DNA from 3 places in the Citrobacter sp. MNAZ 1397 genome. Region 1 is predicted to be linked to each of the others. Evidence: predicted binding sites of a transcription regulator. Region 1 holds the regulator's gene; each other region holds the start of a gene.
What was found. Region 1 encodes LexA, which represses DNA repair genes until DNA is damaged. Its sites were predicted from a motif close to TNCTGTATGTACATACAGNA; they were not measured.
Positions count from the first base shown of each region.

Region 2: the regulator LexA is predicted to act here: its motif matches at 3,963-3,982, upstream of umuD (translesion error-prone DNA polymerase V autoproteolytic subunit).
Region 3: the regulator LexA is predicted to act here: its motif matches at 3,502-3,521, upstream of dinB (DNA polymerase IV).

Region 1 covers NZ_JAKIVH010000007.1:52,733-59,120, forward strand. Annotated here, with positions in the region: gene ubiA (4-hydroxybenzoate octaprenyltransferase) at 1-845, shown strand, start outside; gene plsB (glycerol-3-phosphate 1-O-acyltransferase PlsB) at 961-3,381, opposite strand; gene L2097_RS23250 (diacylglycerol kinase) at 3,512-3,880, shown strand; gene lexA (transcriptional repressor LexA) at 3,989-4,603, shown strand; gene L2097_RS23260 (CsbD family protein) at 4,863-5,072, shown strand; gene zur (zinc uptake transcriptional repressor Zur) at 5,181-5,696, opposite strand; gene L2097_RS23270 (conjugal transfer protein TraF) at 5,969-6,388, shown strand, end outside.
Region 2 covers NZ_JAKIVH010000001.1:1,220,166-1,226,553, forward strand. Annotated here, with positions in the region: gene L2097_RS05625 (flagellar transcriptional regulator FlhD) at 275-556, opposite strand; gene L2097_RS05630 (fimbrial biogenesis chaperone) at 1,433-2,143, shown strand; gene L2097_RS05635 (fimbrial protein) at 2,515-3,207, shown strand; partial or broken gene L2097_RS05640 (DUF1304 family protein) at 3,270-3,442, opposite strand; gene umuD (translesion error-prone DNA polymerase V autoproteolytic subunit) at 3,456-3,878, opposite strand; gene L2097_RS05650 (AI-2E family transporter) at 4,241-5,308, shown strand; gene L2097_RS25870 (protein YdgV) at 5,498-5,596, shown strand; gene mdtJ (multidrug/spermidine efflux SMR transporter subunit MdtJ) at 5,710-6,072, shown strand; gene mdtI (multidrug/spermidine efflux SMR transporter subunit MdtI) at 6,059-6,388, shown strand.
Region 3 covers NZ_JAKIVH010000001.1:3,092,230-3,098,617, forward strand. Annotated here, with positions in the region: gene frsA (esterase FrsA) at 1-68, opposite strand, end outside; gene gpt (xanthine phosphoribosyltransferase) at 177-635, opposite strand; gene pepD (cytosol nonspecific dipeptidase) at 894-2,351, shown strand; gene dinB (DNA polymerase IV) at 2,426-3,484, opposite strand; gene dpaA (peptidoglycan meso-diaminopimelic acid protein amidase) at 3,790-4,530, shown strand; gene L2097_RS14540 (class II glutamine amidotransferase) at 4,501-5,268, opposite strand; gene lpcA (D-sedoheptulose 7-phosphate isomerase) at 5,414-5,995, opposite strand; gene fadE (acyl-CoA dehydrogenase FadE) at 6,246-6,388, shown strand, end outside.

The DNA.
Region 1 (6,388 bases):
AGCTGCTGGCCTATCATCGACTCATGCGCACGGACAAGCCCATTGGCGCGTTGTTGTTGCTCTGGCCAACGCTGTGGGCGCTGTGGGTGGCAACGCCTGGTGTTCCTCCCCTGTGGATCCTGATGGTTTTTGTGGCAGGGGTCTGGCTGATGCGTGCGGCAGGCTGTGTGGTAAATGACTATGCGGACCGTAAATTCGACGGCCATGTAAAACGCACTGCCAATCGTCCGCTGCCCAGCGGGGCGGTCACGGAAAACGAAGCGCGGATACTGTTTGTGGTATTGGTGGTGCTGGCATTTGCGCTGGTGTTGACGCTTAACGCCATGACCATTCTGCTCTCCGTTGCGGCGCTTCTGCTTGCCTGGGTATATCCGTTTATGAAGCGGTATACCCATTTGCCGCAGGTGGTGCTGGGGGCGGCGTTTGGCTGGTCGATCCCGATGGCATTTGCCGCGGTAAGCGAATCCGTGCCGCTGAGTTGCTGGATAATGTTTCTCGCCAATATTCTGTGGGCGGTCGCCTACGATACGCAGTACGCCATGGTTGATCGCGACGATGACCTGAAAATTGGTATCAAGTCGACCGCCATTCTGTTTGGGCGCCACGATAAGTTGATCATTGGCATATTGCAGGTGGCGGTACTGGCGTTGATGGTGGCGATTGGCGCGCTCAATGGCTTAGGCTGGCACTTCTACGGGTCGGTCATTATCGCGGGTGCGCTGTTTGTTTATCAGCAGAAGCTCATTGTGAATCGCGATCGCGACGCTTGTTTTAAAGCGTTTATGAATAATAACTATGTGGGGCTGGTACTGTTTATCGGCCTGGCGACAAGCTACCTGGCGTAATGCGATTTTGCCGGATGTGGCGTTGCCTTATCGGGGCTACTGTAAGCGTATAGCCCAGAGTAGCCCCGATAAGCGAAGCGCATCAGGGAAGTTACTCCCGGATGCGGCGCTTTACTCACTCCGCCTGCGTTGCGCTCTCGATAGTCAAACGCACATCAGAAGTAATCAGCTCTGCTAACAGTTGATACACCGCCAGCGTCTGCTCGGGCTCGGCATCGCCGGTATCGCTGATATACCCTTCATCACGCAGCGTCAGCACCAGAGTACTGAAAACCGCCTTGTCGAAGAATTCCGGCGCATTGATGCCGTGCAGCACTGACAGACGTTGCGCCAGCGTACGGCTCTCTTTCTCCAGCGTACTGCGGTTCATCGCCGGATTTGCGCTCAGCAACCAGAACGTGATGGCATAACGTTGCAGCGTTTCGCGCGCGCCAGCCGCCAGCAGTTGCAGAGTACGGGAATGTACCGGATTGATATAGAGCTGGCCATCTTTCATGGTGATCAGCCCCTGGCGCAGTAATTCCTGTGCGAGGCTCTCCAGTACGCCGGCCAGTTCCTCTTTTTCCCAGCGCAAGAACAGCTCGGCTTTCAGCATCGGGTAGAGCAGTTCAACATGGCGCAGCATTTCGTCCTGAGAGATATGACGATGCTGGGTAATAATGGCCGCCATCAGCGATGGCAACATCAGCATATGCGCAATGTTGTTGCGATAGTACGTCATCAGCACCGCCTGCTCGCGCGGCAGAATGATGATGTCGCCAATCGTGTCTTTCTCAACCTCAAACTTGTTCATCTGCAGGGCGTGCTCAATAAGCGCGTCCGCACTGACGGTGGGCACCGTTGTGTCGGCAGCATAGGGCACATTGCGCATCAGGTTGAGGTAACAGTCCAGTTGCTCGGTGAGCTGTTCACGGGTCAGTGAACGCTGACGTGAGGCCAGAAGCGCAGTACAACAGAGGTTCATGGCGTTTGCCGCACCGGCATTATTAATACGCACCATCAGATCAGCAGCAATAGCATTCACCGTCGGCGTCAGCCAGGCAGGACGGACAGCCTCGATGGGATCGATGGATTCGCGCCATTCCGGCACGCGATGATTCAGATAGTTCATCAGCGGAATGGGCTCGCCAAAGTTGACGTAGCCCTGACCGAGATTACGCAGCTTGCTTAAACCGCGTACCATCTGGGCAAAACCTTCTTTCTCTTTCGTCGCGCCGCGCAGCTCTTTGGCGTAGGTGCCCACTTCCATGACGTGCTCATAGCCAATGTAGATGGGCACCAGCGTGATCGGACGCGTGCCCCCACGAAGCATGGCCTGAATCGTCATTGAGAGCGTGCCGGTCTTTGGATCCAACAGACGGCCGGTACGAGAACGCCCACCCTCCACAAAGTATTCCACTGAATAGCCGCGGTTAAACAATTCACCCAAATACTCGCGGAAAACCGTCGAATAGAGCTTGTTCCCTTTAAAAGTACGGCGAATAAAGAACGCGCCCAGACGACGGAAAATGGGACCCGCCGGCCAGAAGTTCAGGTTGATGCCGGCAGCGATATGCGGCGGTACCAGCCCCTGATGATAGAGCACGTAGGAGAGCAACAAATAGTCCATATGGCTGCGATGGCAGGGCACATAGACAATTTCATGACCATCATGGGCGAGCTGACGAACACGTTCCGCGTTATGTACATTAATGCCCTGATACAGACGGTTCCAGGTAAAGCCGAGGATACGGTCTGACAGACGGATCATCTCATACGAGAAGTTCGCCGCAATCTCTTCCATCAGCGCAATTGCGTTTTGTTGGGCTTTATCATGGGAGATTTTCTTGCTGCGCGCTTCGTCTTCGACGGCGCGGGCGATGGCTTTGGAGGAGAGCAGCTTATTAAACAGGTCCTGACGGGCCGGCAAACGCGGCCCCACTGCGGCCAGGCGCTGGCGGGCGAAGTGCATACGCGCTACGCGTGCCAGTTTTTGCGCAATGGTTTTGTCTGTCCCGTGCTCGGTTGCCATACGACGCAGCGAAACCGGCGGCGAGAAACGCACAAAGCTGTCGCGGCCAAGCCATGAGATCGCGAAAAATTTCTGAATACCGTTTAGCATACGCAGCGGCGGGTTGACTTCACCCTTTTCGCGACCTGGAGAACGGCCGAACATCATCGATACAGGCACCATCTGAACATCCAGATCGGGATGGCTGCGGTGCAGATCGAGATAGTCATGGAACAGCTTGATCGACTCTTCTTTAGGCGTGTACCAGGTAAAGACGCGCGGCCCGCCGTGAATAAAGATATAACGCGGCAGCTCCGCTCCGTCGATTTCAAGCGGTTCGAGGGGGTCGGGCAAATCGTGTGCCAGACACTGAGCGCGCAAGGTAAGCAAGTCTGCCTTCGAATTATAAGGCAAAACGTACATAATAGGGCGTGACGTATCGAGTCCTAATTCCTGGGCGGGTTCCGCCGGGATAGACTTGCTTTTTACCAGGACGCTTAATGGTAAATTTAGTAATTTGTAGTAAATTCGTGGCCAGCCGGACATAAACGATGTAAAGCCTCTGGTTAATAATGCCATTGCGCGGCAAGAATATCAGAAAGTCCGCAGAATTTCTTTTCTACCTCTATAAGCTTACATAGACATTGACGTTCATTACATAAAAAGGTTGTTTTTCATGGCCAACAATACCACTGGAATTACCCGCATCATTAAAGCGGCAGGCTATTCATGGAAAGGGGTGCGCGCAGCGTGGATTAACGAAGCTGCTTTTCGTCAGGAAGGTGTTGCGGTCATTATTGCCATCATCATTGCGTCGTTTGTGGATGTTGACGCGATTACGCGTGTTCTGTTGATTGGTTCTGTTGTGCTGGTGATGATAGTGGAAATCCTCAATAGTGCGATTGAAGCGGTGGTTGACCGTATTGGATCTGAATTTCATGAACTCTCAGGACGTGCGAAGGACATGGGGTCTGCGGCAGTATTAATGGCCATTCTTCTGGCACTGTTTACCTGGGTTTCTCTGCTGTGGGGCTATTTTCGATAAGGCTTCCAGAAATGCGTTAAGTCCGCGTTTTTTGCTTAATTTTGGTTTCAAAATCACCTTTAACTGTATATACTCACAGCATAACTGTATATACACCCAGGGGGCGGAATGAAAGCTTTAACGGCCAGGCAGCAAGAGGTGTTCGATCTTATTCGCGATCGAATCAACCAGACAGGTATGCCGCCGACGCGTGCGGAGATCGCGCAACAGTTGGGGTTCCGTTCCCCAAACGCGGCAGAGGAACACCTGAAAGCGCTTGCGCGTAAGGGCGTTATTGAGATTGTATCGGGTGCGTCTCGTGGTATTCGTCTGTTGCTTGAAGAAGAAGAGGATATCGGGCTGCCGCTTATCGGGCGTGTCGCTGCTGGCGAACCTTTGCTGGCGCAACAGCATATCGAGGGACACTATCAGGTCGATCCTTCTCTCTTCAAACCTAACGCTGACTTCCTGCTCCGCGTAAGCGGTATGTCGATGAAAGATATCGGCATCATGGATGGCGACCTGCTGGCTGTCCATAAAACTCAGGATGTTCGTAACGGGCAGGTTGTTGTTGCGCGTATTGACGATGAAGTTACGGTCAAGCGCCTGAAAAAACAGGGTAATACGGTGCAGTTACTGCCTGAAAACAGTGAGTTTTCCCCAATTGTGGTTAACCTGCGTGAGCACAACTTCACCATTGAAGGCCTTGCGGTTGGCGTTATCCGCAATGGTGAATGGCTGTAATACCTTTCTGAGCCGTGGCGGCTGATCTGCTGTCACGGTTGCTTTCCTTTCCTGACAAAGCTTTAACTTCTCCCTTATCCTCCTGATCTCGCTTAGGTTTGGTCTGCATATCTGTCCGGCAATTTTCCTTCTGATGGTTAAAAATTCCGAATAAAGATTCATGGTCGCTATCCTTAACTACAATAATAATCACGTTCAGGATATTTAGAGCGTAACGAAAGGAATAACGCTGTTCATGACCAACGATGAGGAAATTATGATGAATAAAGACGAAGTCAGCGGCAACTGGAAACAGTTCAAAGGTAAAGCGAAGGAACAGTGGGGTAAATTGACTGACGATGATATGACCATCATCGAAGGTAAACGTGACCAACTGGTCGGTAAAATTCAGGAACGTTACGGCTACGCCAAAGATCAGGCAGAAAAAGAAGTCGTGGACTGGGAAACGCGGAATGATTACCGCTGGTAGCCTTCACATCCCCCTCAATGTGTAGACCCCCAATGGCTACCCTGCCCGAACGGTACACGGATGTACCACCCTCAATTTATTTGTCCGTTTAAAAGAGAAAAATCGCGACTAGCGCGATTTTTTTTTCAACTGAATCGTGTGGTCATGATGGCATTCGCCGGGATGTCGGCACGCTTCAACCTCGGCGCAATCAGCGCATAATCCATGTGCTTCAATGACGTTATGGCGCAGCGCAAAACCGCGTTTTGCCGCCAGTGCGTGCATAATATCTTCCACGCCTTCCGCCTGCTCTTCTTTTACCACGCCGCAACGATCGCAGATAAACATCGCGGAGGTGTGCGTCGGTTGATCGAAAAGATGGCAAAGCACATAGCTATTTGTGGACTCCACTTTATGCACAAAGCCTTGTTCTAACAGAAAATCCAGCGCGCGATACACAGTAGGGGGTTTGGCCTGAGGCTCTGCCTCACGCAGGAGATCGAGCAGGTCGTAGGCGCTGATGGCCCCCTGTTGCAGACTCATCAGGCGTAACACTTCGAGGCGCTGGGGAGTCAGGCGCACATTGCGTTGCACACACAGTTTTTCGGCCTGCGCGAGCATCTCTTGCGAAGTGGACTTATCCATAGGCGTTCTCTCATGAAATGGCGACATAAGCCCCCACTTTATCATGTTCTGTACTAAACGCCGAGATCGCGACCGCGCCTTCACCTTTCGCAATCCCCATGTGTCTTCTATAAATATTGATGGTCACTTCATATAACAACATCTTCTGTAACGTTTTATTACATTCCGTAGAAATAGGATGTTTTTTGGATGTTATTCGCAGCAATAGAGCCACCCTGTCCATGTCACAACTAGCAGGGTCATAAACTCATTTGATTACGAGACGCATAACTGTGAAAAACAATCTTAAACTTTCGGTGGTCGCTATCGCTGTCTCCTTTTTCGTGGCAAATCAAGCCGGAGCGGCAAATACCTGGGCAGAGGCACGTAATGATGCAATGGGGGGGACAGGTGTTGCCTCCGCAAATTACGGCAGTGGTGCATTCATTAACCCGGCGTTGCTGGCAAAGGCGAAACCGGAAGACAATGTTACGGTCATCTTACCGACCGTTGGCGCACAGATAACCGATGAGGACAACCTGCGCGATGAAATTAATGATATCAGTGATAAAATCGATTATTACAAAGACATAGTTAATAATCTCACCCTGCGCGAAGTGCTGCTTAACCCTGTTGGGACTGTCGATCAGTTCCAGATGGCGGCAAAAGATCTTGCGGATTCGCTTGATTATCTTGATGGCAAAACCGCGAGT
Region 2 (6,388 bases), on a different contig from region 1:
GCTTGCACGCTTTGCACAGTCTTCACTCTATCTCAGTCTTTGCCCTCTGCCTTGAGAGGTAAACCGTACTTATCGTAATTATCGGCCGTACGGCGCGGGACTTTATCCGTGATTTCTGTAGATTCTCACGACCGTTGTCAACTCCGGTGAAATCACATTTTTCAGTTTCACAAAACACAGTTTCGAAGAGTAATGCTAAAAAGAGTGATTCCTGTAAAGATTAGCTTAGCGACAACATGTTCCCTGTCCGTAAATATTAAAAAAGATAACTATTCTAAAGCCCGCGCTGATGAAGGCCATGAGCGGGCTGAGGGTTTTCTTGTTCAGCAAGTGAGGTAACCAGGTTTGACTGCACTTTAATGAGGCACTGATTGGTCTCAGCCAGCGCGAGTATTTGCGTAGCGGTCAATTGCTTAACTGCCTGAATCAGCTCAATGTCCATGTTTAAAAAGCATTCGGCTTGTTTGATATCTTCTGCTGCTACGCGTTGTGCCAGTAAAAGATATGACAAATTAAGGTTGTGAATTTCTTTCAGGACAGAAACAGGTGTGATCATTTTTACGCCGGATTAAAAAACGGAAGAAAGAGTATGCAGTTTAAGAAACCCATTGCCTTATATGATACATGCAAAATACAACTTTAGTATAAAAATTTACATTATTTTCACAATGCGTTTATATCTGGCACGAAAATATTTCCAGGATGTCATTCTGAGAGTGAGTTAATAATGAAAGTCATTCGCGTTGGCGTTACGAATATTTTGTTTCTATAACAGAAAAATTTAAAGGGCGGCTTACATACCCTTTTCTGTTTTAGATAAAAAGACTCTGACCGGATTTATCGGGGGAGAAGGGGAGCAGATACCTGCATGTGAACAAACAGATGCCATGCGGAGAGGGTATTCTATGCGCTACAGCTATTATTTCCCTCTGCACAGCACGGAAGGAAACACCGTGCGGGTTTCTCTTTGACGTACCTCGCGCTTTATGTGATCGACAAAAGTGTATGTATTTTTATATTCATGTGGCAGCTGTTTCGGTGCGGAAAAAGGCCATTAATAAAATGAATGCTGATGTAGGCCTGTGGCATTGAGCTGTGTTAATACACTGAAAACTAAACTATCATTGCCTTATTGCAAACCCGCGCTGCCAGCTTTGTATTATACATTATCCATTCCTCTGACACTCATTTATTCACTCTTAAAATTCATTTATTCATACAATTTCATCTGAAAAATAAAACTCTTGTGGGTTGAAAAAGTTAGGTGATTTTCAGTAGAATTCGACAAAACAATATTACATCAGGTAATTTCTGCAATCTTAATTTCATGTTGGTTATGTATCGATTGTATTTATAATTCTAATGAATAATATAACGTATTATTTATCTGAATATAGAGGGCTGACATATATATTCCACGGAGGGATATACCATGCAGGGACAGGTCTTTTTTCTCTTCTTTCTGCTTGCGAGTGCAACAGCGCAGGCGGCTGTTCAGTTCGACGGCACGCGGGTGATTTACCCGGCAGCGAAACGCGAAGTTACGCTCGCGCTCACCAATAATGCCAGCGGGCCGCGCTTGTTGCAGGCGTGGATGGATGACGGTAATCCTGATTTGCGCCCCGAAACCGGCAAAGTGCCGTTTATTGTCACCCCGCCGGTGTTTCGCCTGAATGCCGAAAAAGGGCAGTCGCTGCGCATCCGCTTTACCGGTGGCAAAGTCCCACAGGACCGGGAATCGGTGTGGTGGCTGAATGTGCTGGAAGTGCAACCGAAAACGGAGCGCGGCGCAAAGAACCCGAATCTTGTGCATTTTCCTGTGCGCACACGTCTGAAAGTATTTTACCGCCCGGCGGGCTTACCGGGCACGCCGGGCGGGGCGGTTAACACGCTACGCTGGCGGCTTAGCCGCGAGGCCGGCGCAATGAAAATCATCTGCGAAAACCCGTCGGCGTTTAACGTTTCACTGGCCCGCATCAGTCTTTACGCAACAGATCGGCCCAATGAAGAAGTCAAAGGCATGTGCCCGGCAAAGGGCAGCGCAGCCTTTACGCTGGAAGGCACGGAAACGGGGAAAGTCTATTTCACGACCATCAGTGATTATGGTGGTTTTGCCCGGCATAGTGCCGTGTACACAGGTTAAAGGGAATTAATTATATGTTACACAGGGGAGTGGAGAACAATATGAATAAATTCATTGTTATTCTTAGACTAGTAATTATCGTTACATCGTGTTTGTTCAGTTTTATAAGTTATGCGGGCTGCAACTTCAAGCCGGGGCACAGTCGCTACGATTATAGTTATTCTATTGACAGTACAATTGCATCTCTTTCCGTGGCAAGAAACCAGCAGCCTAATACAAAATTGGGGCCGGTGATTAGTTTTCCGAACGGAGAAATTGTAGAATTTAAATGTAATCCTAAGATAAATTACATAATGATAAGATATGGTACGCCTATGACCGAGTCTCCTTATCCCGGTATTTATAATACCAATATTTCTGGGATAGGTATTATGGTATGGACCGAAGTTTATCCCCCCAATATAGTTGTGAAGAATAATCTTGGTTCCTACCACCATGGTTTCGGAGACGGTTTTTTTGAAGCTGCACAGCACTTTCTTATCAAAGCTCAGTTGTACGTTACCGGCCCGATCGGGGATGAGGCTGATGCTCTGGATTTGAATTTTACGATTGAAGGCTGGAATAATACCACCAGAAATTCTACTGAAGGGGGAGTGGAGTGGAGCCGACTGACCATCACTGGCCACGTCCCCGTTACCGTCAAATCCTGCGAAACCCCCGATATTCTTGTTGACCTGAAAAAGCACAGTAAACCGGATTTCACGACCGTTGGCTCGACCAGCGCCGCCACGCCGTTTAACTTTGAAATCAAAAAATGCAGCAAAGATATGGCAGCGGTGAAATACACCTTCAAACCCGCCGCGGGTATTAACCTGGTAAACCCGGGCGCCAGTAACCAGCACGTCACCCTGCGAACCGGCTCCACGGCAAGCGGGGTGGGGGTGCAGGTACTGTATGCCAACGACACGCTGGTGCCGTTTAATACCGCAGTGAAATACACGGGCTATAACGCCTCGCTGGGCGGCGACTATGTTATCCCGATGAAAGCGCGCTTTATCCGCACCGGAGAGGTTACTCCCGGCACGGCGGAATCTGCGGTGGAATTCACGATGGCGTATGAATAACGTGGGCGACAATCTGAGCGTGGGGCCGAGCCGTAAATACGTCCTGGATGCGATGTTGTATTCACGCTGACCCGGAAGAAAAGCCTGAACTGCAAACCGCTATTGTCCAGCCATAGCCTCCACAGCTAAAAAACCGTTATATAACTCCTGGCTGGCGGCCATTACCCCGGCTGCCGCAGGCGAAATCGGCGCTCAGGTTAAAGGCCTTGCGGCCTGTTTGGATATCCCACAAAAACGTGCGCCCCTCTTCACGCCCGCACGCTCGCCGCACGAACGTGCAGGGTGCGCCGGGGCGTCGTGATGATGGTCGTTACGACGCCGACAATATGTGCGCCTTCCTCTTCATCAATATATACCGTGCGATAGTTTTCGTTCTCCGCCACCAGTCGCGGCGGCGAGAGACGCAGTCGCCGGACGGTAAAACCGCTCAGCAGGCGGGCTACAACGATATCGCCATCCACCGGCTGCAGGCTGCTGTCTACTAACAGTAACGATCCGGGCAGGATCGCCGCGCCGCACATGGCATCGCTGGCGGTGCGCAGCACATAGGTTGCTGACGGATGGCTGATCAAATGTGCCACCAGATCGATCGCCCCTTCGATATAATCCGCTGCCGGGCTGGGAAAAGCGCTGGTTGTCATTGCATGTTGCTCCCACGTAATGACAGGCACAAGGCTGCCTGACAAACCTGTCGACGTCCTGGTAAAAGTGAGGCTTTCGCCTTTGATACATCCATGGTGACTGTTTTTATGTATTACTGTGTTTATATACAGTATCGTCAAAAAAACGTATCGATCAAGCGGCCCGGGCGCGATTTTTGTGAAGAGGTTGATGGCACAAGGATTTTTGTTATTTGCTGAAAAAATGCGCATCCCGGTATTTTCCACCATTGCCTGAGCATCGGGACTGTGCGACGAATAAGCGAAATGATGATATTTCGGCTGTGACGTATTATTTCGCGGCGGCAGTCGTTTTTTACATTCAGGGGGCCAGCCACTACACTTAGTGGCAGTTTAACCATTGGATGGCGAAGATGACGGCATTGAAAACTCATAATTTCTTTTTTATCGTTCTGTTGTTGCTGGTCAGTGTGGCATTTTTTAGCCTGATCCAGCCGTACTATGCCGCTATTATCTGGGCTGTTATTCTGGCGCTTATTTTTTATCCGTTACGGGTGAAATTAACCGGCTGGTTGCGGGGGCGTGATGGTATTGCCTCGCTACTGACCGTACTGCTTATCTGTGTGTTAGTTTTTATTCCATTGATGATTATTGTCACGTCGCTGATTACAGAAATTAATGCGCTCTATCAACGCTTGCAAAATAACGCCACGGACTTACCGCAACTCTTTACTGACAGTATTAGTTATCTGCCTGGCTGGGCACAGGGATATTTGCGTGAAAATGACTTTGACTCCGTGGGGGCCATTCGCGAAAAATTATCCGGCGTGGCGCTGAGCTCCGGGCGATATCTGGCTGGCAGCGCGGTGATTATCGGTAAAAACACGCTGAGTATTAGCGTCAGTTTCTGTCTGATGGTCTATCTGCTGTTCTTTTTACTGAAGGACGGTTCCCGGCTGGTACGCAGAATCTTTACGGCTATTCCACTGACGGACAAAATTAAACGTCGCCTGTTCCATAAATTTGCCAGCGTCTCCCGGGCAACGGTAAAAGGGACGCTGGTGGTGGCAATTGTGCAGGGCGCGCTGGGGGGCTTTGGTTTCTGGTTTTCCGGCATTAACGGTAGTTTGTTGTGGGGTTCGCTGATGGCGTTCCTGTCGCTGATCCCGGCGGTCGGCACGGCGCTTATCTGGGTCCCGGCGGCTATTTTTCTCTTCTCCACCGGGGAAATTATCACCGGTACTATGATGTCGCTCTATTTTATTGTGGTGGTGGGGCTGGCTGATAATATCCTGCGGCCATTATTAGTCGGCAAAGATACCCGAATGCCCGATTATTTAATTTTGCTGACCACGCTTGGCGGGCTGCAATTCTTTGGCATTAACGGTTTTGTCCTGGGACCCATGATTGCCGGGCTATTTATTGCATCCTGGAATTTACTCGCCGAGGACCGGGCACTGGCAATGAAATCGGAACCATAATCTGTATCGCCGCCGTAGATATTTTCCTGCGGCGGCTGCGATTAACTTTCTACAAGCCGGGTAACCGCGGGTAAAGAAGTGAAAAGAATTTGAGGAAAAACAGGCTCTGTGGTAGAAAGAGAGCGTGTTTTACTACTGAGGACAATCGCTCCGCCACGATGAGAAGCAATGTGCGGATATTGTAATTTTATGGATAATTTGTTCAGGACGTTCATCTCTGGCTTTTCCCGTCTTACTTCTTCTGCCCTTTTGCTTTCCGGCGAACAACACTGGCGCTCGGCGCTATAGTCTTTTCCTCCCTGCTTAGGCTCGCGTAAACCACGCGACTGTCATTTTTACCCCCTGGGTTTTCCGTTATGGAAGGACCCTGCACAATTATATTCTCAAGCAGGAGAAGCATGATGATTTACTGGGTATTATTAGCGCTGGCCATTGTGGCTGAAATAACCGGCACATTATCAATGAAGTGGGCAAGTGTGACCGACGGACACACCGGTTTTATTCTGATGCTGGTGATGATTGCACTGTCATATATTTTATTATCATTCGCAGTGAAAAAAATCGCTCTCGGCGTGGCCTATGCGCTGTGGGAGGGGATCGGTATTTTACTGATCACCTTGTTTAGCGTTGTGTTGTTTGATGAAGCGCTCTCCCCACTGAAAATTGCCGGACTGATGACACTGGTTGCCGGGATTGTGCTGATCAAATCGGGTACCCGTAAAGCGGTCAACACACCGCAGGAGCGCCGCAATGCAACAGTTTGAGTGGGTTCATGGTGCCTGGCTGGCGGCGGCTATTGTCCTGGAGATCGTCGGCAATATTTTCCTTAAATTATCAGCGGGTTTTCGTCATAAATTATACGGAATTGGCTCGTTGGCGGCAGTGCTCGCCGCCTTTGCCGCGCTGTCACAGGCAGTGAAAGGTATAGATTTATCAGTTGCCTATGCGTTATGGGGCGGGTTCGGTATCGCTGCGACTCTGGCGGCGGGCTGGATCCTCTTCGGCCAGCGCCTGAATAATAAAGGCTGGGCAGGGGTTATCTTACTGATTGTGGGTATGATACTAATAAAACTCGCCTGA
Region 3 (6,388 bases), on a different contig from region 1:
AGCGTTGAGGTTTCCGGGTGCTTGAAACGGGGTTTGAACAGGGTTTCGCTGAGGTTAGCTTGTGGCATTACGCGCAGCCTCCATGAATACGTCAATGACGGTATTGTAACCTGGCGGATGCGAAAAAAAACAACGCCCGGCGATGCCAGGCGTTGTAAATAATCATAAAGAAAGCATTAACGACCAGAGATAGGCGGAACGAAGACCACGCCCATATCCCAGGGTTGTTCAATCCAGGTATCCTGCGGGATGTCAATCACGTAATCGTCAACCAGCGGACGGCCAGCCGGTTTAGCGAAAATGGTGACGAAGTGCGCTTTTGGATACATTTCGCGGATAGCCACCGCGGTACCGCCGGTATCGACCAGATCATCAATAACGATGAAACCTTCACCATCGCCTTCTGCGCGTTTGATAATTTTCATTTCGCGCTGGTTGTCGTGGTCATAGCTGGAAATGCAAACGGTATCGACATGGCGAATACCCAATTCACGTGCCAGTAATGCGCCCGGAACCAGACCACCACGGCTAACGGCAATAATGCCTTTCCATTGTTCAGAAGGCATCAGGCGGTTTGCCAGTTTGCGTGCGTGAATCTGCAACATGTCCCAGGTGACGACGTATTTTTCGCTCATGTGAAGTGTCCCAGCCTGTGTATCTACGGCTTAAAAAGTGTTCTACGGGGAAATAGGTTGCGCGAGATTATAGAGATCTGTCGCGCTAAAAACCAGTGTTACCGGGCATTGCTGGCGCTTTTTACGCGACGCGTACTAACAGAGAGACAATAAAGTGGTATTCTCAAGTCCATCTCGCAATCCGGCCTTGTGATTGTTCTGTAGTTTAACCCTCGGACCTGCAAAATATGCTGGCAGGCCTTTTAAAGGAGACTCATCGTGTCTGAATTGTCTCAACTATCGCCACAACCGCTGTGGGATATTTTTGCCAAGATTTGCTCAATCCCTCATCCGTCTTACCATGAAGAAGAACTCGCCGCACACATCATGAGCTGGGCGAAAGAAAAAGGCTTACATGCGGAACGCGATCAGGTTGGCAATATTCTGCTGCGCAAACCGGCAACGGCAGGTATGGAAAACCGCAAACCGGTTGTGCTGCAGGCGCACCTGGACATGGTGCCGCAGAAAAATAACGACACCGTACACGACTTCACTAAAGACCCGATTCAGCCGTACATCGATGGCGAATGGGTAAAAGCGCGCGGCACCACGCTGGGGGCAGATAACGGTATCGGTATGGCTTCTGCGCTGGCAGTGCTGGCAGATGACAGCGTTGAGCATGGGCCGCTGGAAGTGCTGCTGACCATGACCGAAGAGTCCGGTATGGATGGCGCGTTTGGTTTGCAGGCTGGCTGGTTGCAGGCAGATATTCTGATCAACACCGATTCAGAAGAAGAAGGCGAAATCTACATGGGTTGCGCTGGTGGTATTGATTTCATCACTACCCTGCCGCTCTCCCGTGAAGCGGTACCTGCGGGTTACCAGACGTTCAAACTGACCCTGAAAGGGCTGAAAGGCGGCCACTCCGGCGGCGATATCCATCTCGGTCTCGGTAACGCCAACAAGCTGCTGGCGCGCTTCCTGGCGGGCCACGCGATTGAGCTGGACCTGCGTCTGACCGATTTCAACGGCGGTACCCTGCGCAACGCTATCCCGCGTGAAGCGTTCGCGACTTTCGCCGTTCCGGCCGATAAGGCTGAACAACTGAAAACGCTGGCAGCAACGTATCAGGACATCCTGAAAAACGAGCTGGCGATGAAAGAGAAAAACCTGGTTGTACTGCTGGAGTCTGTCTCCACGGACAAACAGGCATTGACCTCTGCTTCCCGCGATAGCTTCATTCAATTGCTGAACGCCACACCGAACGGTGTGATCCGCAACTCCGACGTCGCCAAAGGTGTGGTCGAAACCTCCCTGAACGTTGGCGTAGTGACCATGCAGGACGACAACGTTGAAATCATCTGTCTGATCCGCTCCTTAATCGACAGCGGTAAAGATTACGTGGTGAGCATGCTGGCGTCGCTGGGCAAACTGGCGGGCGCAAAAACCGCACCGAAAGGCGGCTACCCTGGCTGGCAGCCGGATGCGAACTCCCCGGTGATGCATCTGGTGCGTGAAACCTATCAGCGTCTGTTCAACAAGACGCCGAACATCCAGATCATCCACGCCGGTCTGGAATGCGGTCTGTTCAAAAAACCGTACCCGGACATGGACATGGTTTCTATCGGGCCAACCATCACCGGTCCGCACTCTCCGGACGAGCAGGTACATATCGAAAGCGTGGGCCATTACTGGACACTGCTGACCGAGCTGCTGAAAGCCATTCCGGCGAAATAAGTCGTGCTGTCCGCACCGAATGGTGCGGACAATTTCCCTTCTGTCTTTCCGGTACTGTCATTTTTCACCCTTATTTACAGGCCCAGTACCAGCTGACGTTCTAATTGTGGATCGAGCAGCGTCACATGCAAACCCACTAAACGAACGCCGCGCCCGCTGCGCCGCTCATTCCAGGTTTTCCGCGCCGTGGCCAGCAAATCGTCTTTATTTAAGCGTGGCCAGACGTGTTCCTGGGTAGTGAGCTGGAAATCGGCAAACTTGAGCTTAACCCCCTGTCGGGCAATAAGCAGATCGGGTTTTATCTTCGACAGCCGCCGTTCCAGTTCCGGATAGAGTTGTTGGTTGATAATAGCTTCGCACTCTTCCCACTCATGAATGTCCTCTATCAGCGTTCGCTCTACGCCCACCGATTTACGTAGCCTGTCGCTACTGATATGCCGCTCATCAATGCCCTGGCTACGCTCCCATAACACACGGCCAAATTTACCAAAGCGTTTTAGCAACATTGCCAGGTCGCTGTTCTGCACATCTTCGCAAGTACGTAGCCCGAGCTTTTCCAGTTTTGCTGCTGACACCTTGCCCACGCCTGGAATTTTGCTCAGCGGCAGCGTACGTAAAAATGCAGGCACATCCGCAGGCGCAATCACATATTGCCCGTCAGGTTTGTTCAGATCGGAGGCAATTTTCGCCAGAAACTTCACCGGCGCGATACCGGCCGAGGCGGTGAGTTGTGTTTCCCGAAATATGGTCCGGCGAATCTCTTCTGCCATGAGCGTTGCCGAACCGTAGCAATGGGGGCTGTCGGTCACATCCAGATACGCTTCATCCAGCGACAGGGGCTCAATCAGGCTTGTATAACGGGAAAAGATTTCGCGGATCTGGTGAGAGGCTTCCCGGTAGGCTTCAAAGCGACCCGGTAATAAGGTGAGATGTGGGCACAGCTTCAACGCCATTGCCGTAGGCATAGCACTGCGTACGCCGTATTTGCGCGCCGGATAATTGGCCGTGCTGATGACGCCGCGTTGAACCCGGCTGCCGCCGATAGCGATAGGGATATCCCGCAGTGCCGGGTTATCACGCATCTCCACCGCGGCAAAAAAGCAGTCCATATCGACATGTATGATTTTGCGCATACGCTCACCTTATCAGATACTGGATAAGTATACAGCATTATTACCCGAAATGAGAAGCGAGGGGAAAAAAGTGAGTTCGTCGTGAAAAAAACGCCCAATATCGCTGTTATTTCTGGGGTTTTCATCAGACAATATTTAACAGGGGGATCGCTGCCAAAAACTAATTTGTAAACTCAGCGATCCGGGCTTGCGAAAAACTACCGTGATGCTACTGTGGGCGCACCCAATCCAGATTAATCTGAATTTATGGGATTCTTTTGCCGTCCTGGCAATGTGGTAACCGTTTTATCAAGGAAACAAGCAGTATGCGCAAAATCGCATTTTTTCTTGCGATGCTTCTGATGCCGTGCGTCTCGTTTGCCAGCTTATTAAGCAGCAATGGTTCAACAACGCCGATCAGCAAAGAATATAAGCAGCAGTTGATGGGGTCGCCGGTATACATCCAGATCTTCAAAGAAGAGCGAACCCTTGATCTCTACGTCAAAATGGGCGAGCAATACCAGCTCCTCAATAGTTACAAAATTTGTAACTACTCCGGCGGCCTGGGGCCGAAACAGCGTCAGGGCGATTTCAAAAGCCCGGAAGGGTTTTATTCCATTCAGCGCAGCCAGCTAAAACCGGACAGCCGTTTTTATAAAGCCATCAATATTGGTTTTCCTAACGCCTATGACCGTGCTCACGGTTATGAAGGGAAATACCTGATGATTCATGGCGCATGCGTCTCTATTGGCTGCTATGCCATGACCGATTCGCAAATTGACGAGATTTTCCAGTTTGTTACCGCAGCGCTGGTGTTTGGTCAGGAAAGCGTACAGCTGAGCATCTACCCGTTCCGAATGACCGACGCGAATATGCAGCGCCACAAATATTCGACCTATGCGAAATTCTGGGAACAGTTAAAACCGGGTTATGACTTCTTCCAGCAGACGCAGAAACCGCCTGTGGTCTCCGTTATCGACGGGAACTACGTGGTCAGCAAACCGCTGAGCCACGAAGTTGTTCACCCGCAGCTGGCGTCAAACTATACGCTCCCCGAGACAAAATAAGGCCCATTCACCTGGCATAATCTTTTGCCAGGTTTCATTGCCCGTTAGCGGCTGGGTAGCAATCACGGTAACCACATCGTCAGGTGTGGTTTCCCGCTGAAAATCAATTTCCACATCCTGATCCAGCAGTTTTGCCACACCAAACGGCGCCCGACGGGTAATGCAGAACAGATTGGTGGAGCAGAACGCCATCACGTAGCGTCCATCCGACAACAGCATATTAAACACACCTTTCTCACGCAGCTCAGTCGCCAGCGTTGCGATGTACTTAAATACCGCTTCCATATTGCCCGGCGTACGCGGATAACGCGTGGTAAGCTTGTGCAGCAGCCAGCAGAAGGCTTTTTCGCTGTCGGTTTCCCCGACGGGACGGAAGTTGCCTGTCTCCAGTGACTTATAACCGGTTAACTGCCCGTTATGGGCGTAAGTCCAGTTGCGTCCCCAGAGTTCGCGAGTAAAAGGATGGGTGTTTTCCAGCGCCACTTCGCCACGGTTCGCCTGACGAATGTGGGCCACCACCGAGCAGGACTTGATTGGGTAATCCTGAACCAGACGGGCAATCGGAGAGTTAAAACTGGGTTGCGGGTCTTTAAACGTACGACAGCCTTTGCCTTCGTAAAAGGTAATACCCCAGCCGTCTTTATGCGGCCCGGTTCCCCCACCGCGCTGAACAAGCCCGGTGAAACTAAAGCAAATATCGGTTGGCACATTGGCGCTCATCCCGAGCAGTTCGCACATACAACACCCCCAAACGCCCAAATGGAGAAGGCGTAATTGTTGCAACCAGCCTGAACGCGGACAGCGCGCAAGAACCGGAGCGTACACGGAGTACGTGAGGATTCTGAGTACTGCCCAGGTTCAAAATGGCAAATAAATAGCCTTCTTACGCTTTTACCATCTCTTTTTCGATCAGCATAATCAGGATATGAATCACTTTAATGTGGATTTCCTGAATACGGTCAGCGTAACCAAAATGCGGTACACGGATTTCCACATCGGCAGTACCCGCCATTTTACCGCCATCTTTACCGGTCAGAGTGATGACTTTCATCCCCTGCGCACGCGCCGCGTCAATCGCTTTAATGACATTACCAGAATTACCGGAAGTAGAAATACCTAACAGTACATCGCCCGGGCGACCAACGGCTTCAACGTAGCGAGAAAAAACATGGTCGTAGCCAAAGTCGTTACTGACGCAGGAGAGATGGCTCACGTCGGAGATGGCGATACCCGGATAACCCGGACGGTTTTCACGGTAACGCCCTGTCAACTCTTCTGCAAAGTGCATTGCATCACAGTGGGAACCACCATTACCGCAGGACAATACCTTACCGCCGGCCTTGAAGCTGTCAGCCAGCAGAACCGCCGCACGCTGAATGGCGTGGATATTGGCATCATCTTTTAAAAAGTTTGCCAGCGTTTCCGCTGCTTCGTTCAGTTCGTTACGAATCAGATCCTGGTACATGAGGATATCCTTCAGTATGAAAGCAGTATGAATGTAAATTCTCGCGCGCAGTTTACCGGATAGCATGGCAAGCGAGAAGCTAAAGCCTTGGTGATCGTCGGGGGTTTTCGTTTTTCGTGCCACATTCCTGCCAAACAATGTGAACCAGGTTGTAATTATTTTGTAAACACATTGCTAAAAGAAATAACATCCACTACAACCATATCATCACAAGTGGTCAGACCTCCTACAAGCAAGGGAGCTTTTCTCTATGATGATTTTGAGTCTACTCGCAACTGTTATCCTACTCGGCGTGTTGTTCTATCACCGGGTGAGTCTGCTGCTCAGCAGCGTAATTCTCCTGGCATGGACTGCCGCCCTTGGCGCTACAGGTCTGTGGTCAATCTGGGTACT